DNA from 4 places in the Cobetia sp. 14N.309.X.WAT.E.A4 genome. Region 1 is predicted to be linked to each of the others. Evidence: predicted binding sites of a transcription regulator. Region 1 holds the regulator's gene; each other region holds the start of a gene.
The links. Region 1 encodes PhoB, which activates phosphate uptake and scavenging genes when phosphate is short. Its sites were predicted from a motif close to TGTCATANNNNTGTCANA; they were not measured.
Positions count from the first base shown of each region.

Region 2: the regulator PhoB is predicted to act here: its motif matches at 1,074-1,091, upstream of OW493_RS02620 (glycosyltransferase family 1 protein).
Region 3: the regulator PhoB is predicted to act here: its motif matches at 1,961-1,978, upstream of OW493_RS17000 (NAD(P)H-quinone oxidoreductase).
Region 4: the regulator PhoB is predicted to act here: its motif matches at 2,083-2,100, upstream of OW493_RS11145 (bifunctional 2',3'-cyclic-nucleotide 2'-phosphodiesterase/3'-nucleotidase).

Region 1 is NZ_JAPNXT010000004.1:258,557-262,019, forward strand. It holds gene cysZ (sulfate transporter CysZ) at 1-250, shown strand, start outside; gene phoR (phosphate regulon sensor histidine kinase PhoR) at 356-1,651, opposite strand; gene phoB (phosphate regulon transcriptional regulator PhoB) at 1,659-2,348, opposite strand; gene ubiA (4-hydroxybenzoate octaprenyltransferase) at 2,576-3,457, opposite strand.
Region 2 is NZ_JAPNXT010000001.1:602,900-606,362, reverse strand. It holds gene OW493_RS02625 (LysM peptidoglycan-binding domain-containing protein) at 1-816, shown strand, start outside; gene OW493_RS02620 (glycosyltransferase family 1 protein) at 1,155-2,312, shown strand; gene OW493_RS02615 (phosphatase PAP2 family protein) at 2,284-2,835, shown strand; gene OW493_RS02610 (alpha-ketoglutarate-dependent dioxygenase AlkB) at 2,911-3,463, shown strand, end outside.
Region 3 is NZ_JAPNXT010000020.1:5,435-8,897, forward strand. It holds gene OW493_RS16990 (sel1 repeat family protein) at 1-109, shown strand, start outside; gene OW493_RS16995 (hypothetical protein) at 308-808, shown strand; gene OW493_RS17000 (NAD(P)H-quinone oxidoreductase) at 903-1,871, opposite strand; gene OW493_RS17005 (lysophospholipid acyltransferase family protein) at 2,058-3,463, shown strand, end outside.
Region 4 is NZ_JAPNXT010000007.1:88,641-92,103, forward strand. It holds gene OW493_RS11135 (helix-turn-helix transcriptional regulator) at 1-644, opposite strand, end outside; gene OW493_RS11140 (MFS transporter) at 801-2,045, shown strand; gene OW493_RS11145 (bifunctional 2',3'-cyclic-nucleotide 2'-phosphodiesterase/3'-nucleotidase) at 2,186-3,463, shown strand, end outside.

The DNA.
Region 1 (3,463 bases):
GGGGCTGTTCTCAGCCTGGAGCATGGCGATCCAGTATCTGGACTATCCGATGGACAACCATCAGGTCAGCTTCGGTGACATGAAGCAGCGTCTCAAGGCGCGCTGGTGGCCGTCACTGACCTTCGGTGGTGCCGTGTTCGTGCTGACGCTGGTGCCCTTGGCCAACCTGCTGTTCATTCCCGGGGCCGTGGCGGGTGCCGTCCTGATGTGGCAGAGCCACTACCGACAGCTGCCTGCCCCGCGCCGCTGAGCCAGGCTTTATCGCGAGCGTTGACGAACGCAGATACCACGACGCCCCGCCGTGACCTCATGCAGAGGGCGCGGCGGGGCGTTCGTGTCAGTGGGGCTGCAACCGTCAGGCAGTCGTCGCGCAGCGACGCTCCGCCGGGAAATGACAACGGAAGCGTGCGCCCTCGCCGGGCAGGCTGTCGATCTCCAGGCGGCCCTGATGGCGGATCAGCACATGCTTGACGATGGCCAGTCCCAGCCCGGTGCCACCAGTGGCGGTGCTGCGTCCCTTGTCGATGCGATAGAAACGCTCCGTCAGGCGCGGTAGATGCACGGGATCAATGCCGTCACCGTCATCCTCCACCTCGACCATCACGCCCTCGCTGGTGCTCTGGCAGCGCAGCGTGATGTGGCAGTCTTCCGGCGTGTAACGCACCGCATTGAAGACCAGATTCGAGATCGCGCTTCTCAGCTCCTGCTCCTCACCCATCAGGGCCAGTCCGGGCTCGACCTCCACCGTGATGACATGCCGCTCCTTCGAGAGGCCTTCGGCATCTTCCCGGATACGTGTCAGCAGCTGTGCCATGTCGATGCGACGTCCTTCGCCCGACAGCTCGTCGGTCTCCAGGCGCGACAGGGTCAGCAGATCCTCGACGAGGTGCTGCATGCGGTCGGTCTGACTCTGCATCTGTCCCAGGCCACGCTGCCAGCGCGGGGGCAGGTCATCGGCATAGTCGGAATAGGTCTCGAGGTAGCCGGCCAGTACCGTCAGCGGCGTGCGCAGCTCATGGGAGACATTGGCCACGAAATCGCGGCGCATTTCCTCGAGACGGTAGAGGCGGGTGACATCACGCACCATCACCAGGCGCTCGTTGTCACCGAACAGGGTGATGGAGATCTGCAGGGTCAGGTTGTCGGAGAGCGGCGATTGCAGGGTCAGCGGCTCACGATAGGCCAGCCGATTGAAGTAATCGATGAACACGGGGTCACGCAGATAGTTGGTGACGTGCTGGCCGCGGTCGTGACTGGCCTTGAGGCCGATCAACTGCTCGGCAGCGCTGTTCCACCACTCCATGTCGCCGTGGTTGTCGAGCATCACCAGGCCATCGCGCATCGCTTCCGAGGATTCCTGGATGCGGTTGAGGATACTGCGCAGTCGCTCCTGCGCCTGACGCTGACCCTTCTGGTAGCGATACAGACGATCGAGCAGATCCCCCCAGACGCCATCGCCGGGCGGCGGCTCTTCATGGGGGTTGGTGATCAGCCAGGTGTAGAGGCTCTTGAGGTGCTTGAGATGGACGAACAGGTACAGCGCCAGCCCCAGCGCCAGGCCCCAGCCCAGCAGGCCGAGCAGTCCGCCGACCAGCCCGAAGCCGCCCGCCAGATAGCCCAGCCGCCATAGCTCGTTCGTCCAGTAGCGCATCCGCGTCTCAGGCCTGGGCGCTGAAGCGATAACCGGTACCGCGGACGGTCTGGATCAAGTGCTGATGCCCCTCGCCCAGCGCCTTGCGCAGACGACGAATGTGCACGTCCACGGTGCGCTCCTCGACATAGACATTGCCGCCCCAGACCTGATCCAGCAGCTGGCTGCGGGTGTAGGCGCGCTCCTGATGGGTCATGAAGAACTGCAGCAGGCGGTATTCGGTGGGGCCGACCTCCAGGGAGTTGCCGTGTGCGGTCACGCGGTGGCTGGCGGGGTCGAGCATCAGACCCTCGACTTCCACCGACTCCTCGACGCCCTTGGGCGTGGTGCGGCGCAGCACGGCCTTGAGGCGTGCCACCAGCTCGCGTGGCGAGAAGGGCTTGGTGATGTAATCGTCCGCCCCGGCCTCGAGCCCCTGGATCTTGTTGTCTTCCTCGCCCTTGGCGGTGAGCAGGATGATCGGCAGCTCCGCCGTGGTCTCGTCACGCTTGAGGCGGCGCGCCAGTTCCAGCCCGCTGGTGCCGGGCATCATCCAGTCCAGCAACAGCAGATCGGGCTTTTCATCGACGACGATGGCGTGGGCGTCCTGGGCATTGTCGGCCTCCAGCACGCGGTAATCCGCCATTTCCAGGGCGACGGCGATCATCTCGCGTATCGAGGATTCGTCGTCGACAATCAGTACGGTCTTGGAGCTCATCGCTAGATCCCATGCAGCAGTCGGCGCACGCGCCAGAATGACAAGTCGATGACGATTACAACCTGCTTATATGACAGTGAGATGACAATGGCCAGCTTGGCAGCTTGCCGCCCGGCTTGCCAGCGAGTCCCTCAACTCTCGCGAGGTGTGAATGTCACGCCTCGCCGCACGAGGAAGGTCGCTGGCAGACCGGATGAGGACTCGGGCCCGTTGGCCGGAAAGAGGGGTCAGGCAGCTGGCCAGGTCGCCAGCGCGATGCCCGCGAAGATCAGCAGGCCGGACCAGTGGTTGTTGAGAAATGCCTGGAAGCAGGGGCCACGCTCCCGCTCGCGAATCAGGCGCTGCTGCCAGACGAAGGTCACGGCCGCCGCGGCCAGCCCCAGCCAGTAGAAGATGCCCAGCGCCAGGTGCAGGCCGATGCCGATCAACACCGCCAGCATGCCCAGCTGCAGCAGACCGATCATCAGCGTGTCGGCGCGGCCGAACAGCACGGCGGTGGACTTGATGCCGACCTTGAGATCGTCATTGCGATCGACCATCGCATAGGCGGTGTCGTAGGCCACCGTCCACATCAGGTTGGCCGCGAACAGCCACCAGCCATAGGTCGGCACCTCCTCAAGCGTCGCCGCGAAGGCCATCGGAATCGCCCAGCCGAAGGCGGCGCCCAGCACCACCTGCGGCAGATGATGGAAGCGCTTCATGAACGGATAGCTGGCCGCCAGCAGCACGGCGACGATCGACAGCAGCACCGTGGTCAGGTTGGTGAAGCACACCAGCACGAAGGCGGCCGCGACCAGCACACCGAACAGGGTCAGCGCCTCGCGCTCCGTGATGCGTCCTGAGGTCAGCGGGCGATCCCGGGTGCGTTCGACATGCTTGTCCCAGTGGCGATCCGCGTAGTCGTTGATCACGCAGCCGGCGGCACGCATCAGATAGACACCAGCCACGAAGATCAGCAGCGTATCGCGGTCCGGTAGCCCATCGGCCGCCAGCCACAGGGCCCAGAGGGTCGGCCACATCAGCAGCCAGGTGCCGATGGGGCGGTCCAGACGAGTCAGGGCGAGGTAATCGGCCAGTTTGGACGGGCGGGAAGCGGATGACGCTGACATCAGGAC
Region 2 (3,463 bases), on a different contig from region 1:
ACAGGCTGCGCCACCGGCAGCTACTCCGGCTCACCGGCAGGCCAATGGATCACGATCCAGAAAGGCGACACCCTGGGGCAGATCGCACGCGACGCTGACATTCCCCTGTTGCGCCTCACCCGCTTCAACCCCGGCGTCAAGATCCGTGACCTCAAGGTCGGGCAGCGCATCCTGGTGCCCACCGCGCGTGAGCGTGCCCCCTCCGGTGGCCCCTATCGCTATCAGCTGCGCCCTGGGGACACCTACTCGAAGATAGGCCGTTACTTCGGTGCCAATCCTCAGCGCATCCAGACCGCCAACCCGGGGCTTCCCCCCAATGACCTGAAAGTCGGCACCCTGATCTCGGTTCCCCTCAATGGTGGCCCCAGCCGAAGCGCTTCCAATGCGCGTGCCAGCGGCGGCAGTCTCGTGGCACGCCCGGATCCGGGTCCGCTGAAGAAACCGCGTCAATCGTGGCGCTGGCCTGCCGCCGGCGAAGTCATCAGCGAATTCGGCACCAACCGCAATGGCCAACTGGCCCCGATGCGGATTCGCACGGCCAGCAATGGGGTCGCCAGCGCGCCGGCCAGCGGGGAAGTCCGCTTTGCCGACAACATGCGGCAATTGGGCAATGTGGTCATCCTCCACCATTCAGGCAATCTGCAGAGCGTATTGGCGCAGTGCGGAGAGATACTGGTCAAGGTCGGTCAGCAGGTCACGCCGGGCACCCCGCTGTGTCGCGTGGCACGTCGCAATGACGGCCAGCCTGAGCTGCTCTTCGACGTGCGCCATGGCGGCAAGCCGATCAATCCACGCGAGCTGCTCGAGAAACGCTGAAACTGGGGCTGCCGGTCTCACTGGCGAGCCCTTCAGGGGCTCGCCTTGCCAAACGAGCGTCGGGCATGCCTCGCCCACGGCGTCCTTCATGCCGCGCCTGTCGCCCCCGTGTCAGTTTCGGCCAGCGTGATTGGTTTTTGAGCTGTGACCTGTGACCGCCTTGAATCCGCTGCCTCCTGGCAGCATTGCCTGCTGGAGATTGCCCGCGGGAGATTGCCCGCTGGAGTGACCGCGGCTGCAACGACACCTGCGTGGGGTGTCATCACTTCGTCACCTCGCTGTTATGCAGGCGTCACTCCCATGGCCAATACTTCGTTCAAAGGTCATCAGGAGCCGTCATGGAGCGTATCGCCTTTGTCAGTGAAACCTGGCACCCGGAAATCAATGGCGTGGCTCACACGCTGAGCCATCTGTGCGATCAACTCATCACGCGTGGCTGCGAGCTGCAGCTCGTGCGGCCCGCACCCCGCGACGGCAGCCATGAACCACGAGTCGCGCAGGAGCTTCAGGTACGCGGCTTCCGTCTTCCGGGCTATGACACCGTCCAGATCGGCGCCCCTGCCCTGAGACGGCTGACGGCCCTGTGGCGCCAGCATCCGCCCTCCGTCATCTACATCGCCACCGAAGGACCGCTGGGGGTCAGTGCCCTGATGGTCGCGCGTCGCCTCGGCGTGCCCGTGGTGGCAGGCTTTCATACCAATTTCGACCAGTACAGCACCCACTATCATCTCAGGGCGCTACGCCCCTTGGTACGTCAGGGGCTGAAGCACTTCCACAATGCCGCCAACCTGACACTGGTCCCGACACGCACCCAGGCCGCCACTCTCGCGCAACAGGGCTTCAAGCATGTCCGGGTCGTGGGACGCGGGCTGGATTGTCAGCGCTTCTCGCCCGTTCATCGCAGTGAAGCGCTGCGTCGCCAGTGGGGCGTCGGCCCTCAGCAGCCCGTCGCACTGCATGTCGGCCGCCTGGCGGCGGAAAAGAACATCGAGCTGTTGATTCGCAGCTACGAGGCCATGCAGGCCGTGCAGCCGGATATCGCGCTGGTACTGGTGGGCGATGGCCCGCTGCGCGAACGCCTTGAGCAACGCCTGCCGGAGGCGATCTTCGCCGGCTTCCAGACCGGCGAGGCGCTGGCTGCCCATTACGCCAGTGCCGACCTGTTCCTGTTCCCCTCGCTGTCGGAGACCTTCGGCAACGTGGTGCTGGAAGCCATGGCCAGTGGATTGGCCGTAGTGGCCTTCGACTACGCGGCCGCTGCAGAAGTGATCCGCGATGACCACCAGGGGTTGCTGGCCCCCTGCACCCAGCCGGACAGATTCATCGAACAGGCAGTGGAAGTCTGCCAGCGACCAGCGCGTATCGCACGTCTCGGAAGAGCGGCCCGTGTACGCGTCGAGCCCATGGCCTGGAGCCAGGTCGCCGAGCATTTTCTTGCCTGTCTACGCCTCGCCGAGGAGAAGCCCGATGCACGATCGCAGCCTTCCCGTCTTTGAGCGACTCGACCTGCTGGAGTGGCGGCTGTGTCGCCAGGTGGCACGTCTGGCGCTGTATCGGCCGATCCTGACCCTCTTTCGCGTGGTCTCGCGCCTCGGTGACTGGCCCGTCTGGTTGCTGCTGACACTCAGCCTGCCCTTCCATCACGTGCAAGGTGGCTGGTTGATGCTGGAATTCGGACTGGCGGCGGGGGCCGGCGCCCTTTTGTATCGCGCCCTCAAGACCCGGCTGTGCCGGGAACGCCCCTTCATCACCTTCACGACCATCCAATGCACCATGCCACCGCTGGATCGCTACAGCTTTCCAAGTGGCCATACACTGCATGCGGTGCTGTTTGCCAGCCTGACGGCTCAGCAGCTACCGGAACTGGCCATTCTCGTCACGCCGCTTGCCATGTTGATCGCGCTTTCCCGCGTGATCCTGGGACTGCATTACGTCAGTGACGTACTGGCGGGGGCGCTGCTGGGACTCGGGCTGGCTGAAGTGGCCATTCTGAGTCTTGAGTCCCTGACAGGACTCTGAGCCCAGTGCACGCTCTGTCGGCGGCAGGCCACCTTCGACTTGCCGACAGTCAATTCGCTCTGGCAAGCTCGCCTCATGACGATATCCTCCGAGGCCGGCGACCTGTTCGCCACGCATCCTCAACACGCCCCTTCCCGCACCCCGCCAAGCGGACAGCGACCGGCCGGCCTGCCGGACGACTGGCAGACACTGGCCCATGGCTGGTATCGCCATCCACTGCACCCGCTCTATCTCAAGCCAGCCGCTCTGACTCCCCTGCAGGCCGACCAGGCACTGGTCACGCTGGATACCACGCTCGACTGGCAGCGGCCGAGCTTGAGCGTGCATGGCAAGACGCATCCCATCCCTCGCCGTCAGGTATGGATGGGGGACGCCGGGGCTCGCTATCGCTATTCCGGCAGCCTGTTCGAGCCAGCACCCTGGCGTCCGATGGCCTGGCACCTGGGGGAGCTTGCCCGTCACGCCATCAACCGCGAGCTGAGCGCGCAGCCGGGGCAGGAACGCCACATCGACCAGCACTTCAACAGCCTGCTGGCCAATCGCTACGCCGATGGCAATGACCGCATGGGCTGGCATAGTGACAATGAACCGGAGCTTGGCGACCGCCCCATCGTGCTGGCCCTGTCAC
Region 3 (3,463 bases), on a different contig from region 1:
CCTGGCACGTGCCTATCGTGAAGGCTCGCTGGGGCTGGCGGTCTGCCCGCACAAGGCGGAGCACTGGGAAGCGCATGCACGCAGCGGTGACGAAGCCGCCCTCCACTGAGCCAATCCGACGGCTGCTGCCGTCGTCGATCGCCTCCTCTGACAGCGCCCTCCTCGTGAGGGCGCTGTCGTCTCCGTCTCTTCTGATGCCAACCGGATGAGCAGGACTCGCCAAACGGGGGGCAATTCCCGTAACCTGAAGACATTCAACCCCTTCTTGCCTGGTCCTTGGCTGCCTGAGATACCGTGGGAGACGCGTGTGACGCTGCCTATTCTGCTCGATATTGAAGCCTCCGGCTTTGGCCGCGGCAGCTACCCGATCGAGATCGGTCTGGCGCGTACCGATGGCAGCAGCTGTGCCTTCCTCATCCAGCCGCTGGAAGAGTGGGTGCACTGGGACCCCAAGGCTGAGTTGTTGCATGGCATTTCACGCGCCCGATTGGCACGTGAAGGTCGCCCGGTGCGGGAAGTGGCGCAGTGGATCAATGATGAGCTGAGCGAGACACGTATCGCGTACAGCGATAGCTGGGGCTACGACAATACCTGGTTGTCGTTGCTGTTCCATCATGCCGGCATGCTGCCGCATTTCCGGCTGGAAGCGCTGCGCCGGCTGCTGGATGAGGAGCAGCTGAATCGCTGGGCCGAGCTCAAGGAAGCCGTGATCGCCGAAGGCGGCATCCAGCGCCATCGCGCTGGAGATGATGCCCGTCTGCTGCAACTGACCTGGCAGAAGGCCCAGGCCATCGAGCGCAACGACTGAGCGTTCAGCCCGGCGAAAGATGACCGGCGTGAAAGCCCCTGCAGAAGGCAGCCCATCGGGCTGCCTTCTTGCGTTCTGCCAGTCGACGACGGACTCAGGCCCCGCTTACCGCCAGCAGCACCTTGCCAGTGCTGGCGTTGTCCTGCACATAGGCATGCGCAGCCTCGGCGTCCTGGATCGGCCAGCTCTTGTCGATATGCGGACGTATCTCGCCTCGCGCCAGGCGTGGCCAGACGTGGACATAGAGTGCATCCAGCACCATGCCCTTGCCCTTGGGCGAGCGGGAACGCAGGGTCGAGCCGATCAACCGCTGGCGCTTCATCAGCATGCGCCCCAGATCCAGCTCGTCCATGCGTCCGCCCATCAGGCCGATCAATACCATGCGGCCATCCTGATTCAGGACCTGCTGATTGCCTGACAGGTAGCCGCCGCCGACCGGGTCGAGAATCATGTCGGCGCCGCCCCATTCGTTCACGGCATCGACGAAACTGCCATCGTGGCGATTCCAGCCGGCATCGGCCCCCAGCCGCAGGCAGGTGTCCAGCTTCTCCTGACTGCCGACGGTCACGAAGCAGGGGTGGCCGAACAGGCCGCACAGCTGGATGGCAGTGGTGCCGATACCGCTGGCCCCGGCGTGCAGCAGGACGCGTTCCTTGTGCTTGAGGTTGCCCTCGATAAACAGGTTCAGCCAGGCGGTGGCGAACATCTCCGGCAGGGCGGCCGCCTCACGCAGGCCGTAGCCCTCCGGCACCGGCAGTACCTGCAGGGCATTGACCACCACCTCTTCGGCATAGCCTCCGCCTGCCAGCAGGGCGCAGACCGGGTCCCCCACCTGGAAGCGTTCCACGTGTCTGCCCACCTCGAGGATGGTGCCGCTGACCTCGAGACCGAGAATCTCGCTTTCCCCGGCCGGGGGCGGATACTGCCCGGCGCGCTGCATCAGATCCGCGCGGTTGACGCCGGCCCAGGCCACCTGGATACGCACCTCGTCCGAGGCGATACCTGAAGGGGCCTCGGTTTCCTGCCAGACCAGCGCCTCGTTCTCGACGGCTATCGCATACATTCGCTATCTCCTTGGCTTGGCAACCGTGGCTGCCTTGCTGTGATCGCTCCGTCCTCAGACGGATGTCTGTCATCTCACTGTACGGGGACTGTGACGCACCTGTCATGAAGTGGCGCGATTCTGACGTGATATCAAGCCTCTGTTTCAGACTGCGAGTGACGCACCGCGTTGCGCAAAGGAGTGAGCATGATCGATACCGCCCGTGTCATCGCCGCCAAGTATCCCGCCTTTGCCAGGCGCCACCCTCTGATTCGTCGCCCGGCGCTGGCGCTGCTGCGGCGTCTGGTTCACGAGAGCGAGATCAATGCCTTCCTCGCCGAGCATGCCGGTCTGCGCGGTTTCGACTTCATCGACCGTGTGCTCGATCACTTCTCCTTCGCCTACTCCGTCTCCTCGCGGGAGCGCGAGAACATCCCTGCCTACGGGCGAGTGGTGATCGTCGCCAACCACCCGCTGGGCTCGCTGGACGGGCTCGCGCTGCTCAAACTGGTCGGGGAGGTGCGGCGTGACGTGAAGATCGTCGCCAACGACATCCTGATGAAGGTCGAGCCGCTGGCGCCCTTGCTGCTGCCGCTGGACAACCTCAGTCGCCGCGGGTATCGCAGGAGCAGCACCCAGATCTGCGAGGCACTGATGAATGAAGAGGCCGTCATCATCTTCCCGGCCGGAGAGGTCTCGCGCGCAGGGCCGACCGGGCCGCGTGACGGCAAGTGGCTGTCGGGTTTCCTGCATTTCGCGCGCAAGACCAACGCGCCGGTACTGCCGATTCACGTCAGTGGTCGCAACTCGACGCTCTTCTACACCCTGTCATCGATCAACCGTGGCCTCGGCACGCCGCTGCTGGCCCACGAGATGTTTCGCCAGCGCGAACGTCAGCTCAAGCTGCGCATCGGGGAACTGATTCCGCTGGCGCGTCTCGACAGTGATGCCCTGAGCACCAATGCCAAGACACGCCTGCTGCGCAAGCATCTCTATCGCATCGGACGCGGCAAGCGCGGGCTGTTCGTGACCGAGAAGGCCATCGGTCATCCGGAGGAGCGCCAGGCGCTGCGTGAGGAACTGACGCCGTGTGAGCTGCTGGGTGAGACCCGCGACGGCAAGAAGATCTACCTGTTCGATGCCTTTCCCGGTTCCAGCGTGATGCGCGAGATCGGTCGGCTGCGCGAGTTGAGCTTCCGCCGCGTCGGCGAAGGGACGGGAGAGCGTCGTGACATCGACCGTTACGACGCGCATTACCGTCATCTGGTGCTGTGGGATGACGCCGATCTCGAGATCGCCGGGGCCTATCGCATCGGTGAGGTGGGCAAGATCATGGCGGCGCATGGCGAGAAGGGGCTCTACAGCCCGACGCTGTTCCGCTTCACGCCGGAGATGTTCACGCATATGCAGGACGGCCTTGAGCTGGGGCGCAGCTTCGTGCAGCCACGCTATTGGGGGCGCCGCAGTCTCGATTACCTGTGGCAGGGGCTGGGTGCCTATCTGCGCCGTCACCCCGAGATTCGCTGGCTGTTCGGCCCGGTCACGCTTTCCAACAGCTACCCGGAGGCTGCTCGGGCGTTGATCGTCAGCTATTACCGCCACTACTACGGGGA
Region 4 (3,463 bases), on a different contig from region 1:
TCGCTCGCCCACTCGGCCAGGGTGCGCCGATCATCCGGTGTCTTGATCAAGGCATCGCTGATGCGGGTCAGCCGCGGGTCTTCGGGCAAGGGCAGATGCAGACGTTCGCTGGGCATGCAGGCCAGTTCTTCCAGCAGGACATCGACCAGCCGCGCTGTCGGCCCCTGTTCAGGATATGGCTGGGGCAGCTCCGCCAGACGCAGCACCAGCTCGCGTAGCAGGGGCGAGATCGACAGCGTACAGCTGTGGCTCGGCATCTCGAGCGCTCCGGGCTCGATGAACAGGTGGCACACGCGGCCGCCACGGGTCAGGTGGTTGCTGTGGGGCAGGTTGCCGGGAATCCAGACGCCGCTGTGCGGTGGCACCATCCACAGCCCTTCCGGCACGCGGCTGGTCACGACGCCATGCAGGGCGATGACCAGCTGTCCCTTGCGATGCTGGTGGATCGGGACTTCCATCACCTGCTGACCGGTATCCACATGCAGGGCGCTGGCCGGAATCTCGTAGATGTCCGGGTCATGTTCGCAGACGCTGCTGGAGAAGGGCACGGAGGAGTGACCGCTGGCGACTCCCGACGATGAGGTTGCGTCTCGCGTGGCAAGGGAAATCGGCGTCGCGGAGGTCCTAGAGGAGGTGGCTGACATGTCGGCTCGCAGATTGTCTGATTTCAGGTATCTGATGTCATGATGGCTCAATTCTGCAGCGATATTGGCGATTACGCTATCGTTAATCTGCGCGGGAATTCACCTTTGATGTGTCGTCCCGCTATCTGTCCGTTCCAAGTTCGCTGCGAGCGTCTCATGACTGAACTCTGCCACTCTTCTCCTGTTCGGCGATTGAGCCATCCTGCCGTGTTGATCGCCGGCATCCTGATGATTGCCATGAATCTGCGTGCGCCCTTTACCAGTATCGCGCCGTTGCTTGAGCGTCTGCAGGCGGCGCTGGGCTTCAATGCCACAGCGGCAGGGTTGCTGATGATTCTGCCGCTGTTGGCGTTCGTCGTGGCGTCCCCCTGGGTACCCCGTCTCGCACGGCATGTGGGGCTTGAGCGCAGTGTCTTCCTCGCCTTGCTGGCGATCGCCGCCGGCATCGTGCTGCGGGTGCAGGGCAACACGCTGGCGCTCTATGTGGGGATCGCCTTGATCGGGGCGGGCATCGCGGTGGGCAATGTGCTGTTGCCCAGTCTGGTCAAACGCAGCTTTCCCCGACACATCGCGCTGCTGACCTCCTGCTATGTGCTGACCATGGGCATCATGGCCGCCATCGCCTCGGCGGTGATGGTGCCGCTGGCGCAGGATAGTGCGGATGGCTGGCAGTTCGCGATGCTCATCGTGGTCATCCTGCCAGTGGTGACGATGGTGGTGTGGTGGCCACAGTTGTCGCATCGCTCCCTACCGACGGCGGCGAAGGAAGCCGAGAAGGTAGCCGAGAAGGGTGCCGCGCGGCCGGTGCGTCAGGCAGCCGTGTGGCACTCGCCACTGGCCTGGCAGGTGACGCTGTTCATGGGGATCAATTCGCTGCTGTTCTATACCGTCAACAGCTGGCTGCCGAGCATGCTGGCGGACAACGGCTTTTCCCCCGAAAAGGCGGGATCGTTGCACGGCCTGCTGCAGTTGGCTTCGGCCTTGCCGGGATTGATTCTGGTGCCTCTGATGCCGCGCCTGAAGGATCAACGTCTGATCGCCTTCGCGACGCCCTGCATGTCGCTGGCAGGGTTCATCGGGCTGTGGCTGATGCCGGGGTGGGCGCTGGTGTGGGTGCTGTTGCTGGGCGCGAGTTCCGGGGCCAGCTTCATTCTCGCCCTGTCGTTCATGGGGCTCAGAGCGCGCGATGCCATGCAATCGGCGTCGCTGTCGAGCATGGCGCAGACGCTGGGCTATCTGCTCGCGGCCATGGGGCCGCCGTTGATCGGGGCGCTCTACGATCGGCAGGGTGACTGGCAGCTGGCATTGATGGTGTGTGCCTCCCTCAGCGTGCTGATGGCGGGGATCGGCTGGCTGGCGGGCAGGGACCGCCAGTTGCCTGAGGCGTCGGCATCTGAATAATGGAGCGATGCCCTGAAGGGCCACAGGAACATCCCCCCATGACAAGGAAGTGAGAGATGGCGAATGCATCATCCGGAAGAAAAGGTCAGCCGGCCTCTGGTACCAAAGAGGCTGCGGGGAACACCCGGCGTCCGCGTGCAATGCGTCGCCTGCGGGCAGCCATCCTCGGTCTGGCCAGCATTGGGGGTGTCGTGATGATCGCTCAGCCAGCCAATGCCGCGACGCTGTCACTGCGGGTGATCGAGACCACCGACATCCACGCCAACGTGATGGATTACGACTATTACAAGGATCGTCCCAGCGTGCGCATCGGCCTGGTGAGGGCGGCGAGCCTGATCCAGCAGGCGCGTTCCGAGGTGGCCAACAGCGTGCTGCTGGACAACGGGGACCTCATTCAGGGCAGCCCGATGGGCGATTACATGGCGGCGGAAGGTCTCGAGGAGGGTGATGTCTTCCCGGCCTACAAGGTCATGAATCAGCTGGATTACGATGTCGGCAACATCGGCAATCATGAGTTCAATTACGGGCTCGAGTATCTCGAACGGGCGCTGTCCGGCGCGCAGTTCCCCTATGTGAACGCCAACCTGCTGGATGCCACGACCGGCGAGCCGTACTTCACGCCTTATCAGATCACCCCCCATGCCTTCACCGACAGTGAGGGCAACGCTCAGACGTTGAAGATCGGCTATATCGGCTTTGCGCCGCCGCAGGTGATGACCTGGGATCGCAAGCACCTCAAGGGGCGCCTTGTGGCTGAGGGCATCACCGAGAGCGCCAGGCGCTGGGTACCCGAGATGCGCCGGGCGGGCGCGGATGTGGTGATCGCCATCCCGCACTCCGGCATCTCGACTGACCCTTACCGGGTGATGGCCGAGAATTCGGTGTATTACCTTTCGCAGGTGGAAGGCATCGATGGCATCGCCTTCGGGCATGCCCATGCGGTCTTCCCCAGCGAGGAATTTGCCGAGGTGCCGGGGGCCGATATCGCCAAGGGCACCCTCAATGGGGTGCCGGCGATGATGCCAGGGCACTGGGGCAGCCATGTGGGCGTGATGGATCTTGAACTGAGCAATGACTCGGGCCAGTGGCGGGTGGTAAGTGGCCAGACAGAGGCACGCCCGATTCAGGTGGGTGGCGAGGCGCAGGTGGGGGAAGATGCCGAACTGGCGGCGTTGGTCGAGCATGAGCACGACGCCACGCGGGAGTACGTCAACCGCAGCATCGGTCGCGCCAGTGCGGCGATGAAGAGCTATCTGGCGCTGGTGCAGGACGACCCGACGATCCAGATCGTCAATCGTGCCCAGGCTGATTACGTCAAACGCTTCGTCGAAGGCGACCCGGACCTGGAAGGTTTGCCGATTCTCTCGGCAGCCGCGCCGTTCAAGGTCGGTGGCCGTCACAATGACCCGACCCAGTTC